DNA from 2 places in the Paenibacillus sp. OK060 genome. Region 2 is predicted to be linked to the other one. Evidence: predicted binding sites of a transcription regulator. Region 2 holds the regulator's gene; the other holds the start of a gene.
The links. Region 2 encodes LexA, which represses DNA repair genes until DNA is damaged. Its sites were predicted from a motif close to CGAACATATGTTCG; they were not measured.
Positions count from the first base shown of each region.

Region 1: the regulator LexA is predicted to act here: its motif matches at 12,040-12,053, upstream of recA (recombinase RecA).

Region 1 is NZ_FNFR01000001.1:396,306-413,271, forward strand. Features, by position in the region: gene BLS14_RS01740 (FtsK/SpoIIIE family DNA translocase) at 1-1,731, shown strand, start outside; gene sleB (spore cortex-lytic enzyme) at 1,919-2,749, shown strand; gene yfmF (EF-P 5-aminopentanol modification-associated protein YfmF) at 2,876-4,156, shown strand; gene yfmH (EF-P 5-aminopentanol modification-associated protein YfmH) at 4,160-5,440, shown strand; gene ymfI (elongation factor P 5-aminopentanone reductase) at 5,442-6,212, shown strand; gene BLS14_RS01765 (DUF3243 domain-containing protein) at 6,391-6,654, shown strand; gene BLS14_RS01770 (DUF3388 domain-containing protein) at 6,852-7,619, shown strand; gene BLS14_RS01775 (helix-turn-helix domain-containing protein) at 7,686-8,726, shown strand; gene BLS14_RS32420 (hypothetical protein) at 8,764-8,964, shown strand; gene BLS14_RS01780 (YajQ family cyclic di-GMP-binding protein) at 9,118-9,609, shown strand; gene pgsA (CDP-diacylglycerol--glycerol-3-phosphate 3-phosphatidyltransferase) at 9,932-10,519, shown strand; gene BLS14_RS01790 (competence/damage-inducible protein A) at 10,627-11,883, shown strand; gene recA (recombinase RecA) at 12,123-13,187, shown strand; gene BLS14_RS01800 (regulatory protein RecX) at 13,541-14,278, shown strand; gene rny (ribonuclease Y) at 14,589-16,130, shown strand; gene BLS14_RS01810 (TIGR00282 family metallophosphoesterase) at 16,292-16,966, shown strand, end outside.
Region 2 is NZ_FNFR01000002.1:668,610-685,575, reverse strand. Features, by position in the region: gene BLS14_RS09310 (aldehyde dehydrogenase) at 489-1,790, shown strand; gene lexA (transcriptional repressor LexA) at 1,903-2,529, opposite strand; gene BLS14_RS09300 (LysM peptidoglycan-binding domain-containing protein) at 2,834-3,211, shown strand; gene BLS14_RS09295 (DUF896 domain-containing protein) at 3,308-3,517, shown strand; gene BLS14_RS09290 (hypothetical protein) at 3,644-4,156, shown strand; gene BLS14_RS09285 (HAD family hydrolase) at 4,184-4,990, shown strand; gene BLS14_RS09280 (ABC transporter permease) at 5,573-6,502, shown strand; gene BLS14_RS09275 (carbohydrate ABC transporter permease) at 6,515-7,384, shown strand; gene BLS14_RS09270 (ABC transporter substrate-binding protein) at 7,454-9,085, shown strand; gene BLS14_RS09265 (GntR family transcriptional regulator) at 9,190-9,864, shown strand; gene BLS14_RS09260 (cupin domain-containing protein) at 9,954-10,499, opposite strand; gene metH (methionine synthase) at 10,678-14,118, shown strand; gene rnz (ribonuclease Z) at 14,192-15,130, shown strand; gene BLS14_RS09245 (TIGR01457 family HAD-type hydrolase) at 15,485-16,294, shown strand; gene BLS14_RS09240 (Fpg/Nei family DNA glycosylase) at 16,302-16,966, shown strand, end outside.

The DNA.
Region 1 (16,966 bases), on a different contig from region 2:
CCTAATTCGGCTCCAATCATCCGTGACTTCTTTGAGCATGTCAGATCCGAGGATGCGGGCAAAGATGATGATCTGGATGATGCATATCCTTTCCCAGATGATCTAACGGCTAACATGCAGGGAGAAGGGATCCCAATCAAGATCTCAGATGAACTTGTGGATAACAATGAGTGGCCTGGAGCGACGGATGCTGTTGAGGGTAGTTCAGACGTTGGGTCTACGTTGAGCAATGGGGCTCAAGGTTCGGTTGTTTCAGATACGGAGGGGCAGGAAGTGCAGCCAGTTAAGCCACCACCACCACCTCCGAAACCTTATAAACTTCCGTCATTCAGGCTTCTTTCCAAGCCGAACAATGGAGGTAAGGGTGGCGACCAAAAGGATTATATGCAGACTGCACGCAAGCTGGAAGCAACGCTGGAAAGCTTCGGTGTTCGTGCCAAAGTACTTGAAGTAGTCAGAGGACCTGCTGTTACACGGTATGAGATCCAACCGGATATTGGTGTGAAGGTTAGCAGAATTGTAAGTCTGACAGACGATATTGCTTTAGCCCTGGCGGCAAAAGATATCCGAATGGAAGCACCCATTCCTGGTAAATCCGCTATCGGTATTGAAGTACCTAATGGAGAGGTATCCGTAGTAACAATGCGGGAGGTTATGGAAACAGCCACATTCCAGGAAGCTGAATCCAAAGTGACCATTGCATTTGGACGAGATATCTCAGGACAGACGATCATCGGTAATCTGGCTCGTATGCCCCATTTGCTGGTGGCTGGTGCGACGGGTTCAGGTAAATCCGTATGTATCAATGGTATTATTACGAGCATCCTGTACAAAGCGAAGCCGGATGAAGTGAAATTTTTGATGGTCGATCCCAAAATGGTCGAGCTAAACGTATATAACGGAATTCCGCATCTGATGGCGCCAGTCGTAACGGATCCTAAAAGGGCTTCACTTGCTCTCAAAAAGATCGTTGTTGAGATGGAGAAAAGATATGAGTTGTTCTCCAAATCCGGTACACGTAACGTTGAAGGTTATAACAATCTGATGAAAGACAACCCAGCGGCGGTTTTGCCTTACATCGTTGTTATCGTGGACGAGCTGGCTGACCTCATGATGGTTGCCGCGGGTGACGTGGAAGATGCGATTGCCCGATTGGCTCAGATGGCGCGTGCCGCCGGTATCCATCTGATCATTGCCACACAGCGCCCTTCTGTGGATGTTATCACTGGTGTAATCAAAGCCAACATTCCGTCCCGGATTGCCTTTGGTGTATCCTCTCAAGTGGATTCTCGAACCATTCTGGATATGGGTGGGGCCGAGAAGTTGTTAGGTCGGGGAGATATGCTGTTCATGCCAATGGGAGCTTCGAAGCCGGTTCGTGTACAAGGTGCTTTCATGAGTGATGAGGAAGTTGAAAATATCGTGAATTACGTGCGTGGTCAAGGTGAAGCGCAGTATGACGAATCCATTGTGCCAGAGGTGGACGATTCCGTTCAGGCAGCAGATGAAGTGCAGGATGAGTTATATGAACAAGCAGTGCAGATTATTTTGGAGGCTAAGCAAGCTTCCGTTTCTCTACTGCAGCGCCGAATGCGAGTGGGTTACACGCGCGCAGCACGTTTGATTGACTCCATGGAGGCCCGAGGTGTAATTGGTCCTTACGAGGGCAGTAAACCAAGGGAAGTATTGATCTCACTGGAACAGTATCAACAGAATAAAATAAGCTCGTAATACACAGCATGTGTAAACGATCCAAGCCCTTAACCTTATTGGTTGAGGGCTTTTTGCATGCCATTTGACTGAAGATTTGCCATGATGTCCAATGATCGGAGGATTTGGTGCATAGGAACGAAGTATGCTTGTCATAATAACCTTAGCGATTCTGTTAATCCCACAAGAGAAAGGTAGAGCACAGTCGATGCGAAAAATGAACATATGGCTTTTCACTGCTATTTTGCTGATGTCCGCATTGGGAATTCGTTATTTGCTTCCAGGGAATACAGCAACCGAAAGTCCAAACCCAAGTACCCCGCAAGTCGAAGAGAAGTCGATACCCACCTTTAGCACCAATGCTGTGAAATATGGAAGTTACGGTCAGGATGTATACGAGCTTCAAGGCCGGCTAAAATATTTGGGATTTTACAATGGTAAAATTGACAGTAATTTCGGCAGCACTACATTGAAATCGGTAAAATGGTTTCAATCGGAATTCGGCATGAAGGCAGATGGTGTAGTTGGAGCTAAAACCAAGCTGAAACTTTACAATGCTTCAAAACAATGGTCGCCAACAGAAACACCGTTGCACAAGGATCAAACTTCAGGAGATAGTGGGAAAAATAACAATACTGCGGATAAAGAGCAGGACAATATGGGCTCAGCCAATTCCATGGGATTGTCAGAGAACGAAATCAAAATTATGGCTAACGCCGTATATGGTGAATCTCGCGGAGAGCCATTCGAAGGTCAAGTTGCAGTAGCGGCAGTTATCCTGAATCGCGTGAAATCACCGAGTTTCCCGAACACACCGTCAGGAGTGATTTTCCAGCCGGGTGCGTTTACTGCCGTTGCAGACGGACAGATTTATCTTGAACCGAATGCACAAGCTAAAAAAGCAGTTGAACAGGCGATGAATGGTTGGGACCCATCCGGTGGATGCCTCTATTATTTTAATCCGAAGACAGCTACATCCAAATGGATATGGACACGTCCTCAGGTAAAAACAATCGGGCAGCATATATTCTGTATGTGATGATCTTGGAAGCAACCAGAAGGCGTGACTTCGGTTGCTTCTTGCCTTTTGAATGGGTTAAAATGGTTGTTACGTTTAAGCTTCACTTCTTGCACGATAAATGACGCCGTAAAGGGGTTTTGACATTTGAATACATCAGGATTTGAACGAGGAAACCGGAAAGAATTCCGCATACATGTTCTTCCTACGAAACGTTTTAAGACATTTGCGATCTCACTTTACGCAGGGGTTCCCCTGCAGGAAGATACGGTTACCAAAGTAGCCTTAACACCTTTCGTACTTCGGCGTGGGACCGAATCCTATCCGGAAACAACGCAATTTCGTGAACAATTGGAACATTTGTATGGAGCGGGTTTTGGTTTTGATGTCTATAAACGTGGCGATTACCAGATCGTACAGTTCCGTATGGACACCATTAATGATTCCTTTGTTGGTGGGGACGAGCAGCTGTTGGATCGTTCTTTTGCTTTTTTGGGAGAGGTGCTTACACGCCCTGCACAGGAGGATGGACATTTCCGAACCTCTTATGTTCAAGCTGAGCGGGAGACTGTTCGCAAAATGCTGGAGTCCATCGTCAATGACAAAATGCGTTATGCTGCGGAACGTAGTATTGAGGAGATGTGTAAAAACGAACCTTACCGCTTGCACCCGCTTGGTGAGCGAAAGGATTTGCCGGGCATTGATCCAGATACATTGACAGCTTCGTATCAGGAATGGTTACAGCAGGCAAGTATGGACTTGTATGTGGTGGGCGACACCACACTGGAAGAGGTAGAGAATCTGGTACAGCGTTATTTCAATGTAGAACGTGCCACCTCTTCCGACTATCATACACAGGAAGCTATTCGTGGAGATAAAGAAGTGGAAACCGTTGTAGAACGGCTTAATGTTAATCAGGGTAAGCTCAATATGGGGCTTCGCACGTCTATCACATATGGTGACCCTCAGTATGCGGCAGCATTGATGTATAACGGCATTCTCGGAGGATATCCTCATTCCAAGCTGTTTGTTAATGTTCGTGAAAAAGAAAGTCTGGCGTACTATGCCTCATCGCGTTATGACGGACATAAGGGTATTGCAACGATCCAATCCGGGATTGAAATCCCCAATTACGAAAAAGCAGTCATGATTATCAAGCAGCAGCTGGATGAAATGAAGAACGGGAATATTACTGACCTGGAGATGTCTCAGACCAAAGCGATGATCCGTAATCTGCTCAAGGAAATGCAGGATTCTGCGTTTGAGCTAATTGCTTATGATTTCAATCGACAGTTATCCGGCAAAGAGCGGACCGCCGAGGAACTGCTGGCCCAGGTAGAACAGATCAGCAAAGAAAATGTTCGTGAGGCGGCAGAGAAATTCCGTCTGGATACGATTTATTTCTTGCGTGATGAGAAGGGGGAATAGTCGGTGGAGAGCATAACATACGATCGTTTGCAGGAAACGCTGTATTACGAAGTGATGGATAACGGGCTGCATGTTTATATTTTGCCTAAACTGGGTTTCCAAAAAACTTATGCCACGTTTGCAACCAAATACGGTTCGGTCGACAATCATTTTAAAGTTGAAGGACAGGAAGAAGTAAAGGTTCCGGACGGAATTGCTCATTTTCTGGAACACAAAATGTTTGAAGAACCAACAGGTGATATTTTTGCCACATTTGCTTCTCATGGAGCTTCTGCCAATGCTTTTACCAGTTTCGATCAGACTGTTTATTTGTTTTCGGCGACGGAATATGTCAATGAAAATATACAAACATTAGTTGATTTTGTGCAAAATCCTTACTTCACCGATCAGAATGTAGAAAAGGAAAAAGGGATCATCGCACAGGAAATTAATATGTATGCGGATAATCCAGATTGGCGCGTTTATTTTGGCCTGATCGAGGCGATGTATCAGAAACATCCCGTGCATATTGATATCGCCGGAACCGTTGAATCCATTGGCACCATAACCAAAGAAACGTTGTACACGTGTTACAACTCTTTTTATCATCCAAGCAACATGCTTCTGTTTGTCGTGGGTGGAGTAGACCCGCAGGAAGTGATTGATATGGTTCGTTCGAACCAGGCAAAGAAAAATTATAAACCTCAAGGGAAAATCGAGCGGATATTTGAACCGGAACCTGAGAAAGTGGGGGAAGCCAGACGTGAATCCAAGTTGGCCGTTTCCCTGCCCAAATGTTTGTTTGGCTTTAAGGAAACTGATGTGGGACTAACTGGAGAAGACCTGCTGCGCCGGGATATGACAACCAAACTAATGATGGATCTGTTATTTGGTTCCAGTACCTCGCTATTTCAAAAATTGTATGATGAAGACCTGATTTCGGACAGCTTTGGACATGAATATAACAGTTCGCCGCAATACGCTTTTTCTGCTATTGGCGGGGACACCAAAGACCCTGATCAACTGCTTGCGCGTATCCGTGAAGAAGTCGATGCTATTGTGGAAAAAGGCTTTGATGCAACCGATTTTGAGCGCGCACGCAAAAAGAAAATAGGTGGATATTTGCGTATGCTCAATTCACCAGAAAACATTGCAAATGAATTCACGCGGCAGCAATTCCGTGGTGGTGATTTTTTCAACATGCTCCCGTTGTATGAATCGCTTACACTGGAAGAGGTAAACCGCAGATTGAAAGAGCATATTCGTTGGGATCAACTGGCGATATCGCTTGTCGTGAGTCCTTAATATGGAGAGGGGAACAGGACAATTGAAGCCAATTGGAGAAATGACGGTACTTGTAACGGGCGCGAGCGGAGGCATTGGAGCGGCCATCGCAGAGCGTTTTGCCAAGGTGGGCATGAATGTAGTGATTCACTATATGAAATCGCATGAAGCAGCTAATGAAGCTGCGAGAAGGTGCATGGAACAAGGCAGTGGTAAAGTCATGACGGTGTCTGCTGATCTTCGCAGTCGGGAGCAAATTGAACGTATGCGTGAGAAGCTGGAATCACATGGGCTGATGCCGGATATTCTGGTGAACAATGCAGGGATATCTCATTATGGAATGCTGGCCGATGTTACGGAAGAAATCTGGGATGAAGTGATGGCGATCAACCTGAAAGGCACGTTCTTGTGTACACAGGAAATGATGCCTCACATGATCTCCCAAAGATACGGTCGAATCATTAACGTTTCGTCTATCTGGGGACTGTCGGGTGCCTCTTGTGAGGTGTTGTATTCTACAACCAAAGGTGGTGTAAATGCATTCACCAAAGCTCTCGCCAAAGAGTTGGCTCCATCTGGCGTAACGGTGAATGCTGTAGCTCCAGGCGCGGTTCAAACATCCATGTTGAACCATCTGGATCAGAATGAACTAAAAATGCTGGAAGAGGAAATTCCGGCAGGAAGACTCGCCCAGCCAGATGAAATCTCCTCACTGGTCTACTTCCTTGCACTTCCCGAGTCCGGATATATTAATGGGCAGATTATAAGTCCAAATGGTGGCTGGCTCACGTAATATATGGGTGCGCGAATTCAATTTTGTTTTAACTTCGTAGGTATTGCCTTGATGGAAATTAATGATTTGTAGATGATCTTCGATTTAATTCAAAAATGCTCGTATATAAAATGTCCGGGAAGCACATATTACAACTGTTGATTTTAAATCTCATGCGTCAAGCAAAGGAGGATTTATCATGTCAACAGAAAAAACGGTGCTCACGAGTTTTGACACTTGGAAGAAGTTTTTGGGTGACCGCGTACAGCAAGCAGAGAAGATGGGAATGAATGAAGAAACCATCAACAAACTTGCGTATGAAATCGGTGACTTCCTGGATGAGAAAGTAGATCCGGCGAACCCTTCCAACCGGGCATTGAAAGAACTATGGGAAGTCGGCGACGAGGATGAACGTCGTACGATTGCGTGCCTGATGGTCAAATTGGCCAAACAAAACGCATAAGATTACAGATGGAGAGCTCCCGCAAGGGGGCTTTTCTCTAATGATTACACATTGATTACAGACCTGTTCTTGTAATTCATTTTCTTTTTATATATCATTAACGTGACCCATTTTTAGAAGATATCTCAGATTGTCGTCCAATGGACGCGTTCTGTTACTGTCGAATAATGTGGAATAATGCTTTACGGGGTGTTTAAATGGAATCTAAACAATGGTATATGGAGTATAAAATACATAAGAACAGACCTGGCCTTTTAGGGGATATTGCCTCTATGCTGGGGATGCTTGAAGTAAATATATTGACCATCAACGGTGTTGAAGGCAAAACCCGGGGGATGCTACTGGAATCGGACGATGACGAGAAGATCCGTCTGCTGGGTGAAATGCTTGGCAAAGTGAACAGCATAACTGTGTCTGCTTTGCGTCAACCGAAACTGGTAGATATTCTGGCTGTGCGTCATGGTCGTTATATTGATCGTGATTCGGATGATCGCAAAACATTTCGTTTTACGCGGGACGAACTTGGGTTACTTGTGGACTTTTTGGGTGAAGTATTTAAGAGGGAAGGCAATCAAGTCATTGGTTTGCGTGGAATGCCGCGTGTAGGCAAAACGGAATCCATTATTGCGGGCAGCGTATGTGCGATGAAGCGCTGGACGTTTGTTTCCTCCACACTTCTTCGTCAGACCATAAGAAGCCAGATGTCCGAGGACGAATTGAATCCAAACAATGTGTTTATCATTGACGGAATTGTCAGTACGATTCGTTCAAGCGAACGGCATTATAATCTGTTACAGGACATCATGACGATGCCAAGCACCAAGGTTATTGAACATCCGGATATTTTTGTGCAGGAGTCTGAATATGATTTTAATGATTTTGACATTATTATTGAACTGCGCAACAATCCGAATGAAGAAATTATTTATGATACGTTTACGGCCAGCTACACCGACGAACTGTAACGCTCCGTACGGGATCATGAAATAGATAAGCAACAACCATAGAGATAAACATAAGGAGGAGATGGCATGTCTGAACTGGGTCAGCAGTTAAGAGAGGCCCGGCTGCAAAAAGGGATGAGTCTTGACGATGTACAGGAAATGACTAAAATTCGCAAGAGGTATTTGGAGGCAATAGAGGCAGGAGACTACAAAGTGCTGCCTGGTAGCTTCTATGTGCGTGCATTTATCAAAACCTATGCGGAAACGGTGGGACTAAATCCTGATGAGCTGCTGGAGGGACATAAGAAAGATGTACCTGCAGAAGAAACGGAAGCAACCATGGAGCCGGTTATTCAAAAGCGTTCAAGCCGCCCGGTAGAGCGCAGTAACCGCTGGATGTCTGTTGCGCTGATGTGGACTTTTCCGGTATTAATTCTTGTGCTGTTGTACGTGTATGTAGTGATGAACAGGGATGATTCGGATACACAAGGGCTGGATCAGACGAAGATCACAGACAGCCAGCAGCAACCTCAAGATAAACCGGATGAGCCTACAGATAATGGCCAAGCTTCTAATCCTCCAGCGAATGAATCAGGTAGCGGAGAAACGAATGATGGCGAAGCAGGCGGTAACGGTGGCGGAACAGCAGAGGGGCAGACTGACGGACAGACGGATGGGCAAACGACGGGTGAAAATGAAGAGAACCCAACGGATAATACGCCAGCTTCTGTAACTGTTGCTGAAGACGGAAAATCAGGCAATATTACAAACTTCAAAGTAAACGGCAGTGCAGGGCAGCCTGTGACCGTTACAATTAAAGCAACGGGGCATAGTTGGCTGGAAGTATACAAGGGCGAGAACTCTAGTGGAGAAAAGTTAGAGTACGGCAACACCGCTGAAGGAGACAGTTATACTTTTGAATTGGACAGTGCAGGAATGTACATTAAGTCCGGTTACGCTGCAGCGACCACAATTGAGGTTGCAGGGCAGGTTGTGACAGACGGGAAAGCGACAAACCGCATTCGGTTAAGACTTGGTGAGGATACGTCCTCCGCAGGTACTGAAGGCACTACGACGAATGAAACAGGAAGCACTAGCGAAGGAAGCACCGGCACTAACGGCGAATAACCAAAGTTTCTGCGGGAGACACTAACCTTGTCTTAACTTGCAGTCAACTTTTGGTGAAGTGAGGTGGATGGCTGTGACAGTCAGCTGGATCGTAACAGGTTTGGGGATCATTGTCAGCCTCCTGGGTTATTACTTGACCCCAACTGCTTGGGGTTACGGTATTTTGGGTTTTGGACTTGCACATGTACTTCTGGGTGTGCTTGACATGTTCAGACAGCCTAATCGCAGCCGTTATTAGAATGGCAGCCGCACGGTAAGCATTTTTGGCAACCACCTCAAGTGGCAGCCAAAAATGCTTTTTTATTTTGAAAAACCTCATAAAATTAGACTTTTGCTTGGCGTATCCTCTATAATGTTACAGAACATATGATTAACTGAAAGGGTGACTGGTTTGAGTTCAGAAAATTCATTTGATATCGTGTCCAAAATGGACTTGCAGGAATTGACAAATGCCGTTACACAAACGGAAAAAGAAATTGGCACGCGTTATGACTTCAAGGGCAGCAAGAGCAGTCTGAAACTGGATAAGGATGCGTTAACGATCGTATCTGATGATGAGACCAAACTCAAGGCTGTTATCGATGTACTGCAATCCAAGATGGCTAAGCGGGGTTTACCTTTAAAAAACATTGATTATGCAAAAGTAGAACCAGCTTCTTCAGGTACAGTCCGCCAGCGTTTGAATTTCAAGCAGGGGATTGATCAGGATATCGCTAAAAAAATTAATATTCTGATTCGTGACTCCAAGATGAAAGTGAAGAGTCAGATTCAGGGAGATCAGCTCCGGGTAACAGGTAAAAGTAAGAATGATTTGCAGGCAGTTATGCAGTTGTTGAACGGTGCCAATCTACCTCTAGATCTGCAATATACAAACTTTAAGTAAGATCTCCTCATTGTAGCTAGGTATGTTTTTTGACACTGCAATTGGCGTATATTATACTAAGTGTGCATTGCTGGCAGATAAGCATCAAAGCCCAGTCATCATCGTTTGCTGACTTTGTGAAAAGCAGTACATCTTCTGAAAGTCACCGGAACGTTTAAAACGGTTTTGCGTTTGAACGGTTGACTTTATTTTTTGCGTTTTTACATAGTGAGAGCACTTTAGTGCTGATTGACAGTGAAACTGTAAATTTCATGTTCCGGATGATGAATACGGGATTAAGATGAATGTTTGGAGTAATGGAGGATAAGAGGGAGGGCGTCTTGTGAATTTACCCAACCGGATTACGCTTGCACGAATTTGCTTAATCCCTTTTTTGATGGTGTTCCTGCTTGTAGATTTTCCGTTCTATCCAGAGCCGTTGCAATTGGGAAGCTTATCGCTCCCGTATAATCAGTTGATTGCTGCTGTCATTTTTATCATTGCAGCAAGCACGGATGGAATTGACGGCTATCTGGCGCGGAAAAATAATATGGTCACTAACCTGGGGAAATTGCTTGATCCGCTGGCTGACAAGTTGTTGGTTACTGCGGTGCTAATTTCTCTTGTGGAAATGGGCAAGTTGGATTCCTGGATTGCTGTGGTCATTATTAGTCGTGAGTTTGCGGTTACCGGCTTGCGTCAGATTGCGTTATTGGATGGTTCGGTTGTTGCGGCAAGTGCCTGGGGCAAACTGAAAACCGTCGTGCAAATTGTGGCGATTGTACTGCTGTTGTTGAATAATTTCCCGTTCTCATTCACGGGTATTCACATGGACGTTATTGCCGTTTGGGCTGCAGCGATTATTACGATTTGGTCAGGCATTGATTACTTTATCAAAAACAAAAATTTGCTTCATTTATCGAAAGCGTAACGTTTGAGGTTAAATGGGTAAGTATGAAGAAATCATTTGTACGAAGGGCAATAGGAAATTATCCTATTGCCCTTTGATCACTCACCACGTGTACAGGAGGATGCTGAATGAAGGCAGAAATCATTGCAGTTGGCACAGAATTGTTGCTTGGACAAATTGTGAATACCAATGCTCGATATCTATCCCGTGAATTGGCTGCAATCGGGATAGATGTATATTTCCAAACGGTGGTTGGTGATAATCTAAATCGACTTAGTGACGCTATTCGCATCGCTCAGGGTCGTGCAGACGTCATTTTATTTTCTGGGGGCATCGGTCCTACACAGGATGACCTGACCAAGGATGCGATCGCGGCAGTCTTGAACCGCAAGCTGCATATAGATCGAATGGCCATGGACAAGATCGAGAGCTTCTTCCGAGATCGTAATGTAGACATGACCGAAAACAATCGTCGTCAGGCAATCGTTATAGAAGGCGGGACACCGCTGGCGAACGAAACAGGCCTTGCCGCAGGAAATGCGATTTCTGACAATGGCAAGCATTATGTAGTGATGCCTGGACCACCGAAAGAGCTAATTCCTATGTTTGAACAGGAAGTTAAGCCTTGGTTGTTCCAGCATGTACTGACAGAAGAAATGCCGATCTACTCGAAAATGCTGAAGTTTGCAGGAATTGGTGAATCGGCATTGGAAGACCGACTCCTTGATCTGATTGATACACAGACAGATCCTACCATTGCTCCTTATGCAAGTGAGGGAGAAGTTACGGTACGTGTATCTACAAAGGCTCCAAGTGAGAATGAGGCAAAGCTGAAGCTGGATGCAATGGAAGTTCAGATTCGGGAACGATTGCCAGAGCATCTCTACGCGAACGAGGATGTGCCTATAGAGTACACAATTGTAACGATGATGTCTGATATGGGTCTGACTCTTAGCGCGGCTGAGAGCTGTACAGGAGGGCTCGTCATGCAAAGTCTGACATCAGTTCCTGGCAGTGCGTCGATGCTTAAGGGCGGAATTGTATGTTACTCCAATGAAATTAAAGAGAAGCTGCTCCATGTGCCGCATTCCTATCTGGAAGGTGAAGATGCACCGGGCGCAGTGAGTCCGGAAGTGGCCAAAGTGCTGGCAGAGCAGATTCGAATGATTGGGGATGCCGACTTCGGTCTGTCAGTGACAGGTGTAGCGGGACCTGGTTATTCCGAACGCAAACCGCCAGGTCTTGTCTTCATCGCTCTGGCAGAGCGTGGTAAAGAGACAGAAATTCATGAACTGCGCATTAATGGCAATCGGGAGACGGTTCGGATTCGTTCAGCGAAAGCGATTCTTTACCGTTTGTGGCGCAAGCTTGTGGAGATGGACTAGTTAAGAGCTCGGATTGCATTTGCCAAGGCAAGCAAGTATAATAAAGGAAGACGGAAGAACCGTAAAATCAGGCTTTACAGCCTTGTTTACGGTTCTTTTTTCTGTTTAATGGAAAGTTTCCTTGAGGAAGAGGCGCCTCGGCCTTTACAAAAAAAACGAATGTATGTTCGAAAAAAAGCTTGGCAAACGTGTTAAAACAAGGTATCATTATCTTATAAACAGTAAAGGGTGTGAGCTTATTGTCAGACCGTCGTGCCGCGCTTGATATGGCGCTCCGTCAAATAGAGAAGCAATTTGGTAAAGGATCCATCATGAAACTGGGTGAGTCGACTCACATGAATGTGGAAATTATACCCAGTGGTTCCTTGGCTTTGGATATTGCATTAGGAACAGGCGGCTTGCCTAAAGGCCGTATTGTTGAAATATATGGACCTGAATCTTCTGGTAAAACAACCGTAGCATTGCATGCTATCGCTGAAGTACAAAGAGTGGGTGGACAAGCTGCATTTATCGATGCCGAGCATGCTCTTGACCCACAATACGCCAGCAAACTGGGTGTTAACATTGACGAATTGCTTCTGTCTCAGCCAGATACGGGTGAGCAAGGGCTTGAAATTGCAGAAGCTCTTGTACGTAGTGGTGCTGTGGACATTGTCGTTATTGACTCTGTGGCTGCATTGGTACCAAAAGCAGAAATCGAAGGCGAAATGGGTGATTCCCATGTCGGTTTGCAAGCGCGTCTGATGTCTCAGGCACTGCGTAAACTGTCTGGTGCAATCAGTAAATCCAAAACGATCGCGATCTTTATCAACCAACTTCGTGAAAAAGTCGGGGTTATGTTTGGTAACCCAGAAACAACACCTGGTGGTCGTGCCCTGAAATTTTATTCCACGGTACGTCTGGATGTACGCCGTATTGAGAGTATCAAATCAGGAAATGACATGATTGGTAACCGTACGCGTATTAAAGTGGTGAAAAACAAAGTAGCACCTCCGTTTAAACAAGCGGAAGTGGATATCATGTACGGTGAGGGTATTTCGAGAGAAGGCAGTATCATTGACATTGGTACTGAGCTGGACATCGTCAATAAAAGTGGTGCATGGTACTCATACGAAGGCGAGCGTTTAGGACAAGGCCGTGAGAACGCGAAGCAGTTCATGAAAGAGCATAAAGATATTGCTGAAATCATTGAACAAAAAATTCGTGTAGCCAGTAACTTGACTACTGCAGTTCCTGCGCCAACTAGCGAAGAGCAACAAAAAGAAGCAGCAGAAGAACAAGAACTATTTGAAATTAACGAGTAAGCCTCCCTTGTAGGAAGGGCCCTAGAGGGCCTTGCCCTCTGAACTCCCAAAGCTTGTCTGATTGAGCTTGCTCGATCTAGCTTGGGGTATGGTGTGTGCGCTCGCGCTGTCCAACAGCCTCTGTCCGAATGGGCAGAGGCTGTTGGCACGTTTACTATTAGGGAGAGGCCGGATATTGTTTCCGGCCTTTTGTATTAGCGTCTGATGTCTCTGTGAAGTTACGCTAAACGTATTCAGTGTAGCTGTGTTATCTCCGTCGGAGATGTATTCGAGGAGTCTTTTTTTTTGCTATGCACTTGTCAGTTAGGCCGTGCAGTTCAGACACACAAAATGACATGGAAGGGGAGACCGAAATGGATCAACATGAAGATGATTTATATGAAGAAGCCGAGCTGGAGGGAATCTCCCAATTCCCGGATAACGAAGAACTTACCATTACACGAGTTGAACGAACGAAGAGCAGGGAAGCTCGTTACCGAATTACCTTTGGTTTATATTCAATTACGGTGCTTGAAGATGTAATGATTAAATATCGGATGACCCGGGGAAATACGTTTCTGAAAAAAGACTTGGAAGATATCATCGTAGCTGACGAGCGACAGCGGGCGTATGTGCAGTCTTTGCGATATCTGGAGCATAAACCTCGGACACGCCACGAATTAAGTCAGAAGCTTCGTCAGAAAGAGTTTGCTGCACCGTTGATTGAAGAGGCCCTGGATCGGCTTGAGCGTGAGAATTTGGTCGATGACGAACTGTTTGCGAAGGAATGGACTCGTCAGCGTATGGAGGGCCAGCGGAAGGGAAAACTGTGGATAAGGCAAGAGCTGCGTCAGAAGGGCATTGCCAATAATCTGATTGCTGAAGCGCTGGAAGGTGTAAGTACAGATGCGGAATTTGAGACGGCTCTAACCGCCGGACGCAAAAAATGGAATCAGGTCAAAGGAGACATCCAGGAGAAGAAACGTAAAACGCTTCCCTTCTTGATGCGACGAGGTTTTTCCATGGATATGGTGCGTCGGGTCGTGAATTGTTTAATTGAAGAAGACGAGGTTAAAGACCCCGAAGAAGACGAAGCGTTGTTATGGGATTAGCAGACTGGACTCACTATACTGCATTCTCTTGACAATTTCTTTCGTCAAATACTAAAATGGACATGAGTCTGTAAGAAATGGACAACCCTTTTTCCTTCCAAAAAAGCGGTTTCTGTTTTTTAAGATTTATACCATTCATGATTATGGGTTCGCCAGAGACGGTGAATAGTACGTGGCAACATGTACACTTGAAATGAAAATCGGCGGGGGATCGCCGTGAGTATTCGTTATTCCCAAAAATATGTAAGGTTTGAAAACTGCAAATTGACCCAAGGAATGCCTTGGAGGAACCAACGAGGAGGTGAACAGTATGAATCCTGCAATCACGATCGCTCTCGTTGCAGCCGCGCTATTCATTGGGTTCGGAGTAGGATATTTTATTCGCAAATCTCTTGCAGAAGCTAAGATCTCCAGTGCGGAAGAAGCTGCCGTACAAATCGTGGAGAACGCGAAGAAAGAGGCAGAGGCACTGAAGAAAGAAACGGTGCTGGAAGCGAAGGATGAAATCCATCGCATTCGCGCCGAAGCTGAAAAAGACACTCGTGAACGTCGGAACGAAATTCAACGACAAGAAAGACGATTGTTGCAAAAAGAAGAGTCGCTGGATAAAAAATTGGAATCACTCGAACGTAAAGAAGAGCAAGTGGCTAACAAAGAGAAACGAATTGATGAGACACAGCAGCAGATCGAGATGATCTACAAAAACCAGGTGACGGAGCTGGAGCGCATATCCAACCTCACTATGGAAGACGCACGCAGTATCATACTGTCCAACGTAGAACAGGAAGTTCGTCATGAGACGGCTCAAATGATCAAGGACATTGAACAGCAAGCGAAGGAAGAAGCGGACAAAAAGTCCCGCGAGATTATTACACTCGCTATCCAACGTTGTGCGGCTGACCACGTGGCGGAAACAACGGTATCCGTTGTTACTTTGCCAAATGAAGAAATGAAAGGCCGGATTATCGGTCGTGAAGGACGTAACATCCGTGCGCTTGAAACCCTTACAGGGATTGACCTCATTATCGATGATACGCCAGAAGCTGTTATTCTGTCGGGCTTTGACCCGATTCGCCGTGAAATCGCCCGTACTGCCCTCGAAAAACTGGTGGCTGATGGACGTATTCACCCGGCACGGATTGAAGAGATGGTGGAGAAATCCCGCAAAGAAGTGGATGAGCGTATCCGTGAATACGGTGAGCAAGCTACCTTTGAAGTGGGCGTGCATGGTCTGCATCCGGACTTGATTAAAATTCTGGGCCGGTTGAAGTTCCGTACAAGCTACGGTCAAAACGTCTTGAAACATTCGATGGAAGTCGCTTATCTGGCTGGATTGATGGCCGGCGAACTCGGAGAAGACGTAACCTTAGCAAGACGTGCAGGTCTATTGCATGACATCGGTAAAGCGCTGGATCACGAAGTGGAAGGATCACACGTCGAAATCGGCGTGGAACTAGCGAAGAAATACAAAGAACATCCGGTTGTAATCAACAGTATCGCGTCCCATCACGGGGATTGCGAAGCGACTTCGGTTATTGCCATGTTGGTTGGCGCAGCAGATGCGCTCTCCGCAGCAAGACCAGGCGCACGCCGCGAAACGCTGGAAACGTATATCAAACGACTGGAGAAGCTGGAAGAGATTTCGGAATCGTTCGAAGGTGTCGAGAAATCGTATGCCATCCAGGCCGGACGCGAAGTTCGCGTTATGGTACAGCCTGAGAAAATCGACGATGCTGAAGCCTTCCGCCTCGCGCGTGACATCACGAAGATGATCGAGAACGAACTTGATTATCCGGGTCACATCAAAGTCACCGTCATCCGGGAAACCCGTGCGGTTGAATACGCAAAATAGAGCATTACGGAAAAGTGGCCGCAGTAGTGGGCCACTTTTCCTTTTGATAGCTTGTTAAAAGGCGTTTAATAAAAAAAATGGTGAGCAAGAGATAGAGGTCCTGCGAAGTTTCGGATGCTTTGAAGTAGGCTGCGCTTGGTAGGGATTAAGGAGGCAGTAAAATGAAAGTTTTGTTTATTGGTGATATTGTGGGGAACGTGGGGCGTAAGGCATTGAAGGAAAACCTTCCCTACCTCAAAACGAAGTATAAGCCACATGTGGTCATTGTTAATGGGGAAAATGCAGCGGCAGGCCGTGGAATCACCGGGGCAATTGCAAATGAGTTTTTCAACTGGGGTGTGCATGGCATCACCCTTGGTAACCATACCTGGGACAATAAGGACATATTTGATTTTATAGATGATGAGCCACGTATGATTCGTCCTGCGAACTTTCCGCCGGGAACACCAGGCAGAGGATACACCGTAGTCAAAGGAGAAGGCAAGGAGCTGGCGATTGTCAACCTGCAAGGCCGGACATTCCTGCCTGCTCTAGATTGTCCATTCCGCGTTGCCGATGAAATTGTGGATGAACTGCGTCAAGACCACAAATGCATTCTGGTCGATATGCATGCTGAAGCAACGTCTGAGAAGATTGCTATGGGCTGGCATCTGGATGGACGTGCGTCGCTGGTCGTAGGTACACATACACATGTGCAGAGCAACGATGATCGTATTTTGCCAGGAGGAACAGCTTATTTAACCGATGCGGGTATGGTAGGGCCGCGTGACGGCATATTGGGCATGGAGCGTGAAGCGGTGCTTCGCAAGTTCTACACCCAGCTTCCGGTACGATTT
Region 2 (16,966 bases):
CATTCTTTAGTTTTTTTAGACGACGAATCATCTGAATCATCCTTCCTTAAGATATGAGGGCCATTGTAGCAATGACCTCTTTTTTTGTCAATCCTATTCTGATAAAGAGATGTCAGTAAGTATCCTCACTCAAAGTGTATATAATGAAGAAAAAATTCAGTAAGAGAAAATATAGACAGAACACGTGCCCACCATTTGGAAGGATGGATACATCATGTTGGACTAAAACGGGGACTGGAATAAGAATGTAAAGAGGAAGCTGGCATTCGTAGCATAAGTTTTGGCATATTAGTGTTAAGGCTTTTAATGTAGTCAATAAGAACCAGAATGGTTAATTAAATTATGATCATATCGTTGAAGCGAGAGTATGTTTTAATTGTTTGCTCTATTTTTACAGTATCTATATGTTGATAGTTTCATATAATTGCGTTATAATTCATTTATGTTTTTAGAAATTAAATTTTGGACAATTAATTGGAGATGTTAATATGGAACAAGAGAAGCAACTGGTTGCCGAACAGCGGACATTTTTTTATACAGGTCAGACTAAGTCTATTGAGTACCGTATTCGTGCTCTTCAGCAATTAAGACAGGGAATTGAGAAATATCAACAACGTATTCTTGACGCACTTCGTGCGGATCTAAATAAATCTGAAGCAGAGGCTTATGGCTCTGAGATTCGGATCGTGTTGGGTGAACTAGATTTTGCATTGGAACATTTGGAGGAATGGGCTACACCAAAACCTGTGCCTACAAATTCTGCTATACCTGATGGAACAAGCTTAATTTATCCTGAACCTTATGGAGTTGCTCTTATTATTGCACCTTGGAACTATCCGTTCCAACTGGCTTTCGGCCCTCTAATTGGAGCCATTGCTGCGGGTAACTGTGCCATTATTAAGCCGTCTGAATTAACCCCAGCCGTGTCACGTCTGACTTATGATTTGATTCATGAGATATTTCCTAGTGAGTACCTGGCAGTTATGGAAGGGGAAGTCGAGACGAGTACGGCATTGTTGAAAGAAAAGTTTGATTATATTTTCTTTACAGGCAGTACAGGTGTTGGCCGCATTGTTATGAAGGCAGCTGCTGAGCATTTGACTCCAGTTACGTTAGAACTAGGTGGTAAGAGTCCGGTCATTGTCCACCAGGATGCAGATTTGAAGCTGGCAGCTCAGCGCATTGTGCGCGGTAAATTCCTGAATGCTGGGCAAACCTGTGTCGCTCCAGACTATTTGCTTGTGCACGAGGAAGTACATGACAAATTATTGGAATTGATCGGTGCAGAAATTCAGGATAAATTTGGAGACGATGTGATGAGAAATGCTGATTTCCCGCACATTGTCAACGCACGTAACTTTGATCGTTTATCGGTGTTACTCCAAGATGGCAAAGCAATGATCGGTGGACGTTCTGAACGTGATCAGCTGCTCATTGAACCAACAGTACTGGGGGAAGTGGATTGGAAATCCCCAGTGATGCAAGAAGAGATCTTTGGTCCAGTTCTTCCTGTATTTAAGTATACCGACCTCAATCCCATGCTAGATGAGATTGTTCGCCGTCCAAAACCACTGGCATTATATCTCTTCACTCAGGATGAGGATCTGCAGAATCAGGTTCTGAATCAAGTATCTTTTGGTGGTGGTTGCATTAATGATACATTGTCTCATATGACATCACATTATCTTCCGTTTGGCGGCGTAGGAGAAAGTGGAATGGGTTCCTACCATGGTCAACAGAGTTTTGATGTGTTTTCTCATCATAAAAGCATTCTTAAACGCAGCGAATAATCTACTAACGTAGAACAATATAAGTTGTATAAGAAAAAAGAGGTTGTCCCGTTGAACGGGACAACCTCTTTATGTATCTTATTGTGAGAGCTCTGTACAACTTCAATACATATTAATGAATATCACGGAAAAGGCCAATGACTTTGCCCAGGATGCTAACGTGTTTCAAACGCAACGGTTCAAAAGTCGAGTTTTCCGGTTGAAGACGAATATGATCTTTCTCTTTGTAGAACGTTTTAACCGTTGCTTCATCGTCTTCAGTCATGGCTACTACGATATCGCCGTTATCTGCAGTTTGCTGCTGACGTACGATAACATAGTCTCCGTTAACAATGCCTGCTTCAACCATACTGTCTCCCACGACCGAAAGCATAAATACTTTCTGTTCGCCTACATAATGCGTAGGAAGAGGGAAGTAATCTTCGATATTTTCTGTTGCTGTGATTGGAACCCCTGCAGTAACTTTACCCACGACAGGAATGCGAGCAACGCTGTGAGCAAACTGATGTGAATGCTCTGACTCTTCCTGGCTGAGAAGTTCAATGGCTCTTGGTTTGGTTGGGTCACGTCTAATCAGACCTTTCTTCTCCAAACGATCCAGATGTCCATGTACTGTAGAGCTGGAAGCCAACCCAACGGCTTCACCAATTTCGCGTACGGAAGGAGGATACCCCTTCAACCGGACTTCATTGCGTATAAACTCCAGAATAGCCTGTTGCCTGCTGGATATCTTCGACATACCGTATCAACCCCATTTTAGTAACGTTTGGGAAAATTATAACATAGAACCTCCGTTCGTACAAACATAAGTTCTAAATAAAATGCCATAAAATCAATGTTTTTTTGCAAATTAAGATGAAAATTTTCTTTTGGTCTAATCAAATACTGCAAATGACAATTCCAATACAATAGAAGAAAGATAATAGAATGTAGTATCGACAAAAAAAAGCGAACAATTGTTCTAAAAAGTTATTGTACAAAACATGTGTTCGTGTTATATTAATTTCAACAGATAGGAACAAACGTTTGGAGGTCGATATTTAATGAGATATTCTACTTATCAAAGTATTTACGAACCGGTGCATTCAGAAGTGGTTGAAACTAACATAAGGAATTTTAAAAAGGTTTTTGCAAAAGGTAATGTCCCAACTTGGGTCTTGAAATTAATAATCGTAAGCTTAATTATACTGGTTGGATGTAGTACAGTATTGACTGTGTTCGCTGGCAATGAGAACGATCTGTTGCCTGGGGGGAAGATGGCAGTTTCACAAGGAGATACGCTATGGAGTATATCATTGGATCACAAACCTGAAACAATGGATACACGTGTATATATAGAAGCAATCAAGAAAGTGAATCAACTTCATTCAACTTCAATACAGGTGGGGCAAGTCTTAATACTGCCTCAATTCACAGATTAAAGCTGCATATCCACACGCGCTAATGCGTGTCAGCTTGACAAGCTGCCCTTAACATGTCAAAGTTAATATGACTTTGTATTTTTGGAGGGGACAAGCTTGGATATAGATAGTCTGGTAGCACGTATTAATGAATTGGCCCGTAAGCAAAAATCCACTGGATTGACAGAGGAAGAGCTCGCTGAACGTGCCAAACTTAGAGAAATCTATTTGAATAACATTCGAAGCAATTTCAGACAACAACTGGATACGATTGAAATTGTAGATGATGAGAACGATCAAGGCCACCAAGGCAAACTCAAACATTAAGGAAACCTAATGATATCATTATGATATTTAGGTTTTTTCCTGTTATCTAGAGGTTGCAAATTATAGGGGGAAATGTTGGTTTGCAGTTATGTAAGCCGATACAAAGAACATCTAAGGGGGATTCTCATGTCGCGTTCGTTCGAGAGAACGGTTCGAAAAAATTCTAAGCAGTTGAATCAGCAACGTAAAAAAAGCGGTAAACCGGTTTTTGGCACACCAGGTGAGGACGTATTTAAAGGACGCAGTCTTCTGTTTCCTATTTTTCTGATCGGACTAGCATTCCTGTACCTCTTTATGAGTACATTTCTTGTCAAAGCTCCGATGACCACTTGGGACTGGGTGACCTTGTTGCTGTATGTATTTTTAGCAGTCATCTTCATGCTCCGTCGTCCTTATGTCAAAATAGGAAGTAATCGGATTTTGACGACAAAAGGGAACCGTGAGCGTTCAATTGGAGTCGACGATATCGTGAAATTCAGAATTGAGCCAGGTACGGTTGTGATTGAGCATAATGCACGAGGTAAGAGATGGGTATTTACCAAACTACTGAATCGTTATGATACCGATGCAATTACTGAACGTCTTCTAAAATTCGCCAAAGCACATCAGATCACCGTGGAAACATACGAGAAAAAGTAATTTTGCATAAAGGGGAAGATGACCGAAATGGCGTTAAAAGCGATTTTTTTCGACCTAGATGATACTTTACTGTGGGATGAGCGCAGTGTTCGAGAGGCCTTTCATGAGACTTGCTTGATCGCAGCGCAAGAGACGGGCGTTAAACCCGAAGACCTTGAAGAAGCTGTTCGTAATGAGGCACGTAATCTGTATGAGTCTTATGAAACTTTTTCGTTTACCAAAATGATTGGGATTAACCCATTTGAAGGTCTTTGGGCTAACTTCACGGGTGGGGATCAGCCGGAGTTTCGCCAGTTGGAGCAGCTTGCACCCGCATATCGTAAAGAGTCATGGCGTCGTGGCTTGTTAAAGCTGGGGGTTGATCGTGAAGATCTGGCGGAACAACTCGCCTTACAATTTGGGGCGGAGCGGAGATCAAGACCCCATGTCTATGAAGAAACGATGGAAACGTTGAGTCATCTACAAGGGAAGTTCAAGCTTTTGCTTTTAACCAACGGCTGTCCTGCTTTACAACAAGAGAAGCTTGACGGCGTTCCTGAATTGGCTCCTTTTTTTGACGAAATTATTATCTCGGGTTCGTTCGGTAAAGGCAAACCTGATCCTTCGATCTTCGAGCACGCATTGAGTAAGCTGGGAGTGCAACCTGAGGAGAGTATGATGGTTGGAGATAAGCTTACGACTGATATTCGTGGAGCATTGTCTGCAGGTATTCAATCTGTTTGGATTAACCGTGAGAATAAAGAGAATACCGAATCGTATGTGCCTGACCATCAAATCAAGCATTTATCCGAATTGGAACGAATCATTGCTGAATTCTCAATGAGTGCATCATAAATCGTATTTTTAGTGTACTACTCAAACATTGTTAGGTTTTATGAGATGTATTTTATCCATAAAACCTAACAATGTTTTTTTTGTGTTGGGACAGCTTGAACTATACCGTAATAACAAAAGATGAAATTTTTTATTAAAAGTTATTGAAATTATAGAACTGCTGATTTAGAATATAACTAACATACTAGTATGACTAGTATGCGAATGAATGCAGCGAATATCTGTTGACTTACTTGAATGAAGTGGAAGCGGGAGTTATTCGCTATAATTTTCACATTGTTTGTAAGCGCTTTACATAATCGAAGTAACCATTTAGTTCTGGAAATACAACATGAAGTGGTTAGTAAGAAAATGAGGGTAAGCATCTTAACCAATATGTGTCTCTAGTGATCTCCATAATTGATATCGCTTACATTATTTGTTTTGTTTTATTCTACTGGTGGGGGTGAAGTTCATCTGATTACTTGTCTTCTACAAAAAGAAGAGATGATAAGAATTGATCGAAAACGCTTTTATTTTATCAAGCTTAGGATCGGAGTGAAATAACATATGGAGTCGGAAACCGCTAAAACCACGCTAACGATGACATCTTTACGTAAAGAAAGCAGGTTAAGAACTGTTACAGCTCTGCTTCGCAAAGATTGGCAGCTGTACTCACTGTTAATTCTTCCTATTATCTATCTTATTATTTTCAAATATGGGCCCATGCTCGGTAATGTAATCGCATTTAGACGATTTGTACCGGGAGGAAGTATTTTTGGAGAGACGTGGGTTGGATTCAGGTATTTTCAGATGTTCATTCAAGACCCAACCTTTTGGAAAGTATTTGGGAACACACTTATGCTTGGTGGACTTGCGTTACTTTTCACCTTCCCAGTTCCGATTATTTTTGCATTGCTGCTGAATGAGGTGAAAAGCAAACGTTTCAAAAAGTTTGTGCAGACCGCATCTTATCTTCCGCACTTCTTGTCCATCGTCATCGTTGCCGGAATGATTCTGCAATTAACGGCAGTTAATGGCTCCATTAACGGAATGGTTTCATTCTTTACTGGTGACAGCATTCCTTTCATGCAGCGTGCGGAATGGTTCAGAACAATCTATATCACCTCTGAGGTTTGGCAAGGTATGGGGTGGGGAGCCATTCTATATTTAGCTGCATTGACAACAATTGATGATTCTTTGTATGAGGCTGCACGGATCGATGGTGCGAACCGTTGGAAGCAAACCCTCCATATAACCATACCGGGCATTTTGCCAACGATCGTTACATTGCTGATTTTGAATATGGGTAATTTCCTCGCGGTTGGATTTGAGAAAATCTTGCTCCTTTACAATCCGCTGATCTACGAGACATCTGACGTGATTTCTACTTATTTGTACCGGGTAGGTTTGCAGTCCAGCAATTTCAGCTATGCTACCGCCATTGGTTTGTTCGAATCCATTATTGGACTGATCCTGGTATTCTCGGTTAATGCCATTTCACGCAGACTGACACAACGAAGCTTGTGGTAAAGGAGGAGCAATATGCTGGAATCAAAATCATACAAAGTATTTAAAGTTTTCAATGCCATCTTTTTGCTGCTAGTGGTATTCATCACGCTCTATCCGTTTCTGAATGTCGTGGCCCAATCTTTCAGTAGCGAGGCTTATATCAATTCAGGCAAGGTAAGCATTATCCCAAGAGGATTTAATGTAGAAACCTACAAGACCATCTCTCGCGACAGCATGTTCTGGACCAACTATAAAAACACAATTATATATACCGTTGTTGGAACTTTGATTTCCATGTTCATGACGACCATCTTCGCTTATGCCCTATCCAAGAAAAGATTGATGGGACGAAAATTTTTGACGATGTTCGCCGTGTTCACGATGTTTTTCAGTGGCGGCTTGATTCCTAACTATGTCCTGATTAACTCTCTGGGCTTCAATAACACGATGTGGGCACTGGTTGTGCCTGGTGCAATCAGCATTTATAACATGTTAATTATGAAATCATTTTTCGAAAACATGCCTGAGGAGCTTGAGGAAGCGGCAGCTATTGACGGTTTGAATACGTATGGCATTTTGTTACGGATCATTCTACCGCTGAGTAAAGCTGTCATGGCAACGATGGTTCTGTTTTACGCTGTGGGACACTGGAACTCCTGGTTTCCTGCCTTCCTGTATCTCGACAAAAAGGAACTGTTTCCCGTTACGATCTACTTGCGCAACATGATTGCAGGTGCAACGGGAGGTGCTTCGGCTGGTGCTTCAGCGGATAATTTGACTCAAATTTCTGCAAATATCAAATCGGTCACGATGGTACTCACCATTTTGCCTATTTTAACGATTTATCCATTTGTTCAAAGATACTTTGTAACCGGTATCATGTTGGGATCTGTTAAACAGTAATCCTAACCCGATATAGTTCAACATCTTGATTGTAAGGCCAATCTAAACCACATGCAGGGGGAGAATTGAATGAAACATAGACCACGTAAGCTTGTAGGCAAGATGGTATTGGCAACAATGATGAGTGTCGTTCTGGCAGCATGTAGCAGCGGTGCTGGTGGAGAGAAAGTTGAACCAGAATCCAAGGGGGCCATGGAATCTTATGGTGTAGGAGAGACCTTCAAAGCCGCTGAACCATTTAATCTATCTATTCTGTACAGCGATCAGCCAGCATACCCGTACAAAAAGGATTGGCTCCTGTTCCAAAAAATCACGGAAAAAACCGGAGTCACGCTGGAGCCTACCATCGTTCCGATGAGTGACTATCCCCAGAAAAGATCCCTTCTGATCAGCTCTGGAGATGCCCCTCTGGTTATTCCGAAAACCTATCCGGGTGAAGAATCTGCTTTTGTATCCTCTGGTGCGATTTTGCCAGTGAGTGACTATGTTGATTTGATGCCCAATTTCAAAGATAAGGTTGAGAAATGGGGACTTCAGGATGAACTTGAGGGTCTTCGACAAGAAGATGGGAAATATTATGTACTCCCAGGTTTACATGAAGAGGTTTGGCCGGACTACACCCTTATAGTGAGAACTGATATTTTTGAGAAAAATAACATTGCCATTCCAAAGACATGGGACGAATTGTATGATGCCGCCAAAAAGCTAAAAGAAATCTATCCGGACTCCATTCCTTTCTCTGATCGATTCAAGTTCAATAGTACGCTGGGTATTGCAGCTATTGGTTTTGGGACAAAAGCTGGATGGGGATTCGGTAATGGTCTGACGTATCAGGCAGACAAGGATGAATTTGTATACACGGCTACAACACCGGAATATAAAGATATGTTAACTTACTTCAACAAGCTTGTATCGGAAGGACTTCTGGATAAGGAAAGCTTCACCCAAGACGATGATCAGGCTACACAAAAATTCGTTTCTGGAAAATCCTTCATTATTAATGGTAACTCGCAAACGGTAGTGCTTCATCGAAATGACATGAACAAAACGTTGGGAGAAGGAAATTTCTCCATCGCCAAAATTACAGTTCCTGGTGGTCCAAAAGGTCAATTGATGTCCGGCTCCAGACTTGAAAACGGTGTCATGATTTCCGGTAAAATTAAAGACAACGAGAATTTCAAAGCAACCATGCAATTTATTGACTGGTTATACTATAGTGATGAAGGTCAAGAATTTGCCAAATGGGGTGTAGAAGGCGAAACCTTCACCAAACAGGATGGCGTTCGTAAGTTGGCCGAAGATGTGAACTATAACGGATTGAATCCAAAAGGCACAAAGGACTTGCGCATCGACTATGGATTCTCCGGTGGTGTGTTTGCCTATGGAGGAACCACAGATTTGTTGCACTCCATGTTTAGTGAGGAAGAACTGAAATTCCAGCAAGACATGAAAGATATCAAAGAAGTGGTTCCTGCGGAGCCGCCAATTCCTTACTCGGATATCGATCGTGAACAGGTGACACTGCTTAGCACACCGCTTAAGGATTTCTCGGATCAAAATACGCTTAAATTCATTTTGGGAGAACGCAAACTTTCTGAGTTTGATGCATTTGTAAAAGAGCTGGAGAGCCAAGGCTTGCCTCAGTATATGCAGCTTTCCAATGACACATATAAGAAGTACAAAGAAAAAAAGCAACAATAGATGTAAACTGAAATTTGCCCATTGCCGTTTCATTTAGGGAATTTAAGTGGAACGGCAATTTGTGCTAAGATGGATGAATATGGCTGAGAGGAAGAGGTTAAGGAATGTCACTTAATCAAAAGATTAGAGGTTCGACCCGGGCTTATTCATACAATCTGATAAAGGAACGAATTCTGCACCTTGAACTTGAGCCTGGTACCAAGATTTCCGAGAAGGAAATTGCGGATGAGTTGCAAGTAAGCAGAACGCCAGTACGTGAAGCTTTCATGAAGCTTGCCGAGGAAGAGTTACTGGATATCATTCCACAGAGTGGAACTATTGTCTCCCATATTAATCTGGAGCATGTTGAAGAAGGCCGGTTTATGAGAGAGAAGATGGAGAAGGAAATTGTCACTCTGGCTTGTGCTTCTTTTCCGGAAGAATTCAGATTCAGACTTGAAACCAATATTGCCATGCAGGAAGTATGTATAGGGAAAAATAATTTCTATCGGCTTTTTGAACTGGATGAAGAGTTTCATCAGATATTGTTTCAAGGCACAGGAAAAATGAGAAGTTGGAAAATGCTACAGCAGCTCAATATTCCCTTTAATCGCCTTCGTTTATTACGCTTGTCTGAAGATTCCGATGCAGAGGTTATTATTTCACAACATAAAGAAATATACCGACTTATCACGGAACGTGAAACCGAGCGAGCTGTTGAGGTTATGGAAGCTCATCTCAGACTAGTTGTTGTTGAACAAGAGAAGATGAAGGCAAAATATCCACATTATTTTATATAGAACATCTAATGTTGTATACTATCTGAATATGCAGAAACCCCTGTTCGAATTGAACAGGGGTTTGTTGAGCAAATAATAGAATTTGCTTATTAGGCTTGTTTGATAAACGTTGGATCTGGGTAAGGATCTGCGATCCAGCCATCTTTTTCAATAAACAGACGCACGGCAATGATTTGTTTGTTCTCCATCAAAGTGAAGAAGTGTGGGGTGTTCTCAGGTACCGAGATAACGTCTCCAGGAGACAATTCTACATTAAAGTAACCTACATCATCTGTAGCTTTGATGACAAAGATTCCTTTGCCGGCTACAATTGCGCGGATTTCATCTTCAGCATGAGTATGAATCTCTTCAAATTTAGCAAGCTTCTCTTCAATATCTGGTGTTTGTTCAGACAGCGTGATTACATCCCAGATTTGGTACCCGCGACGTGCAGCCAAGTCTCTGATTTCATAGTCAAATGTGTTTAGTACTTCTTCTTTTTGTTCATCGGTGAGTCCAAAGTTGTTTTGCAGATCAGTTTTTAATTTGGACGCGTCCCATTTTTCAAATAGTACTTCATATTTGTTTAAGAAATTTCGAACATTTTCGTCTCCAGTGATACGTTCGTTCGTATTTCGGATTACAATTTCAGCCATGTTCTTTCCCTCTTTTCCACTTGGTTTAATCGCTATTATATCGGATTTCGCTATTTTTGTCGATTCACAAATTCATTCTACCTTCATAAAAACCGCCAGGGGACTGATCAAACCCGATCTTTCACATTAAGTTAGTTTCTGTTAAACTAAGATTTAACGTTTTGCGGAGGTGACGATATTGGATAAGCTTAGCCTACATGATGCATTAAAACAACGAATATTGATCCTCGACGGTGCAATGGGGACCATGATTCAACAAGTAGATCTCACAGGCGCAGATTTTGGCGGAGAAGACCTGGATGGTTGTAATGAAATGCTTGTACTTACACGTCCAGAGCTAATCCAGCGTATTCATGAGGAATATCTGGAAGCCGGTGCTGACTTAATTGAAACAAATACGTTTGGTGCAACTTCTGTTGTACTTGCTGAATATGACATTCAGGACCGTGCACGTGAAATTAATCTCGAAGCAGCCAGAATTGCAAAAGCGGCCGTGGATCGATTTTCGACACCGGAGTCTCCACGTTATGTGGTAGGTGCCATGGGACCTACAACCAAAACACTGTCAGTAACAGGTGGCGTAACTTTTCAAGAGCTCATCGACAGTTATTTTGAGCAAGCGCTTGCTTTAATTGAGGGAGGCGTTGATGCGCTGCTGCTCGAAACCTCACAAGATACGCTTAATGTAAAAGCAGGTAGCATTGGAATTCAACAGGCATTCGAACAAAGTGGTATCAAGCTTCCTTTGATGATCTCAGGAACGATCGAACCGATGGGTACAACCCTCGCTGGTCAGAACATTGAGTCTTTTTATATATCCCTAGAACACCTTAACCCAATTTCAGTGGGACTAAACTGTGCTACAGGTCCGGAATTCATGCGTGACCATATTCGCTCGCTTTCCGGAATGGCTTCAGTTGCAGTAAGTTGTTATCCAAATGCAGGGCTTCCGGATGAAAATGGTAATTACCATGAATCGCCTGAATCGCTTGCTCAGAAGATCGGTGCTTTTGCCGAACAGGGCTGGTTGAACATCGCGGGTGGCTGTTGTGGAACAACACCTGCACATATTCGGGCAATGCGGGATACACTTGCCAAGTACCCTCCAAGAGAAATGAACGGAACACATCCACCAGCATTGTCGGGAATTGATCCAGTCTACGTTGAACAGGACAATCGCCCTTACATGGTTGGGGAACGTACGAACGTACTTGGATCACGGAAATTCAAGCGTCTTATTGTTGAAGGGAAATATGAAGAAGCTTCGGAAATTGCTCGGGCTCAGGTGAAAAATGGGGCACATGTTGTCGACGTTTGTGTTCAAGACCCGGACCGTGAAGAAGCCGAAGACATGGAGAAGTTCCTTGAACTTGTTGTCAAAAAAGTAAAGGTGCCACTGATGATTGATACGACAGATGCAGCCGTCATCGACCTTGCACTGCAATACTCTCAAGGTAAAGCGATAATTAACTCCATTAACCTTGAGGACGGCGAGGAAAAGTTCGAGCTGGTCACTCCGTTGTTGCATAAATACGGCGGTGCTGTCGTTGTCGGAACGATTGATGAACGCGGTCAAGCCATTAGTCGTGAGGACAAGCTGGAGGTAGCCAAGCGGTCTTACGATTTGCTGGTGAACAAATATGGATTAAAAGCAGAAGACCTGATTTTTGATACCCTGGTGTTTCCAGTAGGGACGGGCGATGAACAGTATATCGGTTCGGCCAAAGAAACAATCGAAGGTATTCGTGTCATTAAAGAAGCGATGCCTGAATGTCATACGATACTGGGAATCAGTAACATTTCATTTGGATTGCCTGAAGCAGGGCGTGAAGTGCTAAACTCTGTATTTTTATATGAGTGTACCAAAGCAGGTCTCGATTATGCCATCGTTAACACAGAGAAGCTAGAGCGTTATGCATCCATTCCGGCAGAAGAGCGCAGACTCTCGGAAGAGCTGTTATATAATACGAATGACGAAACACTAGCTGCCTTCGTAGCGGCGTTCCGTAACAAAAAGGTTGAGAAAAAAGAAAAGATTTCGAACCTGTCGTTGGAAGAACGTCTCGCATCGTATGTTGTTGAAGGAAGCAAAGAAGGTTTGCTGCCCGATCTGGAGCAGGCACTCGCCAAATATAAAGCCCTTGAAGTAATCAATGGCCCGTTGATGCGGGGCATGGAAGAAGTAGGGCGACTGTTTAACAATAATGAGCTGATCGTAGCAGAAGTGCTTCAGAGCGCGGAAGTTATGAAGGCTTCGGTAGCTTATTTGGAACAGTTCATGGAGAAGAATGAGACGTCAGTTAAAGGAAAGATTATTCTAGCGACGGTAAAGGGCGACGTACACGACATCGGCAAAAACCTGGTGGAGATCATCCTTTCCAATAACGGTTACCGGATCATTAATTTGGGTATAAAAGTACCACCAGAGCGAATTATTGAGGCATACAGAGAAGAGAAAGTCGATGCGATCGGTCTATCCGGTCTGTTGGTAAAATCGGCGCAACAGATGATTCTTACAGCTCAGGACTTACGCACAGCAGGAATTGATGTACCTATTATGGTTGGTGGAGCGGCATTGACACGCAAATTCACCAAGAATCGTATACGCCCGGAATATAACGGCATGGTTGTATATGCAAAAGATGCGATGGACGGACTGGATTTGGCCAACAAGCTGATGAACCCAAGCACTCGAGAAGTGATGCAGTTGGAGATGGACGCTGAAAAAGAGGCTGACGCAGCTGGCGCAGAAACTGTTAAATCCCTTCCCGAGCTAACTCGGGTAGAGCGTTCGGATATCGCAATAGACAACCCGGTTCTCGTTCCACCGGATCTGGAGCGACATGTTATGCGGAACTATCCGCTATCACACATATTACCGTATGTGAACATGCAGATGTTGCTAGGTCACCATCTTGGTTTGCGTGGCTCAGTAGAGCAGCTGCTTGCTTCGGGTGATCGGAAAGCCACTGATCTGAAAGCGGTAGTGGATGATATTATGCAGGAAGCTGTTCGTGACGGGATTATTCAGGCGCATGCGATGTATCGTTTCTTCCCGGCTCAGTCCAGCGGTAACAGCGTCATCATCTATGACCCGGAGAATACAAGTAATATCTTGCATACATTTACGTTCCCTCGTCAAAAAGTTGAACCATACCTGTGTCTGTCCGATTTCTTGAAGCCAGTGGAATCTGGACAAATGGATTACGTTGGTTTCATGGTCGTAACGGCTGGGCACGGTGTACGGGAGTTATCGACAGCTTGGAAGGAGCAAGGTGATTATCTTCGCTCACATGCTCTGCAATCCGTAGCGCTTGAAGTAGCAGAGGGATTAGCTGAGCGGGTTCATCATATGATGAGAGATATCTGGGGATTTCCGGATTCAGCACAGATGACCATGAAGCAACGTCATGGGGCACGCTATCAGGGAATCAGGGTATCGTTTGGATATCCGGCCTGTCCCGATTTGGAAGACCAAGGGCCACTGTTTAAGTTGTTACAGCCTGAGGATATTGGTGTGGAACTGACTGAAGGTTTCATGATGGAACCTGAAGCATCCGTATCGGCGATGGTATTCAGCCATCCGCAAGCGAAGTATTTTAACGTGGAGAAGGCTTAAAAGTAAAAGGTCAGGCAAAGCCCTCCGCATTGTCGGAGGCTTTTTGCTGGCAGCAGAAAGAGGTGCGATCCAGATGGAACTATATTTCCTGGGAACTAACGCTGGTGTACCTACGCTTCAGCGGAATGTAACTTCCATAGGGCTGCGCATGTTGGATGAGCGCAGAGCATTGTGGTTGTTTGACTGTGGGGAAGGAACCCAGCATCAGATTTTAAGTTCTCCGCTTAAATTGAGCAAATTGGAGAAAATATTTATCACCCATTTACATGGAGATCATGTATTTGGACTTCCAGGTCTGCTCTCCAGCAGAGCATATCAGGGTGGCACTACACCGTTAACGGTGTATGGTCCGCCAGGAACTGAACGAATGATCATGACAACTATGGAGCTGAGCCAGTCACGTCTAAACTATGATCTAAGCATTGTAGAACATACAGGTGGAGTGCTTTTCGAAGATGAGAGCTTCATTGTGGAATCTGCGTTGCTGGAACATCGTATCGACAGTTACGGGTATCGGATTACCGAAAAGGATCGTCCAGGCAGCTTGGACCCTGCAAAACTGGCTGAGTATGGCTTGAAGCCGGGGCCGCTATTTGGTCGCTTGAAGCGGGGAGAAACGATTACCCTCGACAACGGGGACTTCCTTCGCCCAGAAGATGTGTTGGGTGCACCCAAGCGAGGGATGGTCATTACCATCTTGGGAGATACGCGCCCATGTAAAAATGTACAGCCACTTGCACTAAATGCGGATGTTCTTGTACACGAAGCCACGTTTCTGCATGATTTGGCTGATACGGCTCATGAGTACTATCATAGTACTTCGAAGCAAGCGGCTGAGGCGGCGAGAGCGGCAGATGCAGGACAGCTGATCATGACCCATTTTAGCTCTCGCTACAAAGATGAGGATCAGTTGCAGCCACTTCTGGAAGAAGCGCAGTCGATATTCCCAAATACGAAACTTGCGAATGAACACGAGCTGATTCCAGTTGTTCACCGTAAGAGCGAATCCTAATGGTGGATGTGCGAAACAGTACAGCCAAACAAGACGGGAGAACAAGCCGTTAATTGCACGGGACTGAGGGGAAGTTACTCCCGAGGTCCCTTTTGCAATCTGGCCGGAAAGCGTGTAGGATGGGCAATATGAGCAGGGAAATGATTCAATTATTTTCCGGGAAAGCGCAGGAAATGACAAGCTTGTACAGAAGACGCGCGGGGCTAGACGTCCGTGTTCGATTCGGTTCGACGTGTTGCGTGCAGATGCGAGCAAGCCATTTTTATGTACTGTATACATAGGTTAGCATTGAAGTTCGATGCAAATGGTTAAGGACATGAAATGTTAATGGAATAAAGAAAGGAAGTGCTGTATATGATTAAGGCCTATCTGATCGACCTGGATGGTACGCTCTATCATGGCAGACATCGTATCGAAGGAGCCGATAAGCTTATTCAGACATTGAATGAACAAGGCATGCCTTATTTATTTGTGACTAATAATTCTTCTCGTACACCACAAGGTGTGGCAGATCATCTGAACGGGATGGGTATCCCCGCTGATGCATCTCAGGTATGTACTTCTGCGGTGGCGGCTGCGGAATACGTGGCACAAGAGTCTCCGGGTGCGAAAGTGGCTTGTATCGGAGAAGAAGGGCTTTTGCAAGCGATAGAAGCTGCAGGGCTTACACTAACAGATGATGAACCTGATTACGTTATACAAGGAATTGATCGTGAATTTTCCTATCATAAATTGACCAAAGCACTTCGCTGGATCAATGGCGGTTCTAAATCTGTCATGACCAATCCTGATTTGCAGCTACCTTCTGATGATGGGCTTACGCCGGGAGCGGGGACGATTGGGGCAGCGATAGAAGCAGCAACCGGAGTTCATCCTACCGTCATTGGCAAACCGTCAAGTATTATTATGAAGTCGGCTATTAGCCGATTGAACTTAAAGTCTGATGAAGTTGCTGTAATCGGAGACAATATGCGTACAGATATTGCGGCAGGAGCAGCTGCGGGTTGCGAGACCCTGCTGGTTCTTACTGGAATAACGACACGGGACAATATGGATAGCCACATCCAGGCGACCAAGGTTCGTCCTGATCATGTGTTTGAAGATTTGCATAAACTGATTGAGTGGCTGTCGCAGACGACAAGCCAAGCATCCAAGAAGGGGTAGATGTACGATGCCGGAATTGCCGGAAATGGAAAACTACCGGACCTTGCTGTCCGAGAAAATACTCGATTTGCCGATTACAGGTGTGGTGGTTAACCGTGAAAAGTCGATTAATACTGATCCTGATGTGTTCACCCGTGAACTGACAGGCAATCGTATCATATTTGTAGAGCGCCGGGCCAAACATTTGATTTTTCATCTGGCTAATGGTAAGCGGCTTGTGCTGCACCTTATGCTGGGCGGAATGATTTTCTGGGGTACAGAAGCTGAACGCCCTGATCGTTCCACTCAAGTGGAAATTCAGTTTGGAGAATATACTTTATTCTTTATCGGGCTCCGTTTAGGATATCTGCATCTGCTTACTTCCAAAGAGACGGAAGAGGCCATGTCTGACCTTGGACCTGAACCTCTTGATCGGCGCATGAATGCAGAACGTTTTGCTGCCCTGTTGAAAGGACGCCGGGGTACACTCAAAACTACACTGGTCAATCAACACATTATTGCAGGCATCGGAAATTGTTATTCGGATGAGATTGCATTTGCAGCAGGCCTGAGACCAAGCTCCAAGACGCAAAATATTGCTGCTTCGTCTGAACTCACAGCACGTTTGTACCATTCTGTGCAATCCGTGTTGCGGGAAGCTGCCTCGGAAGGCGGTTATATGGAAATGCCGTT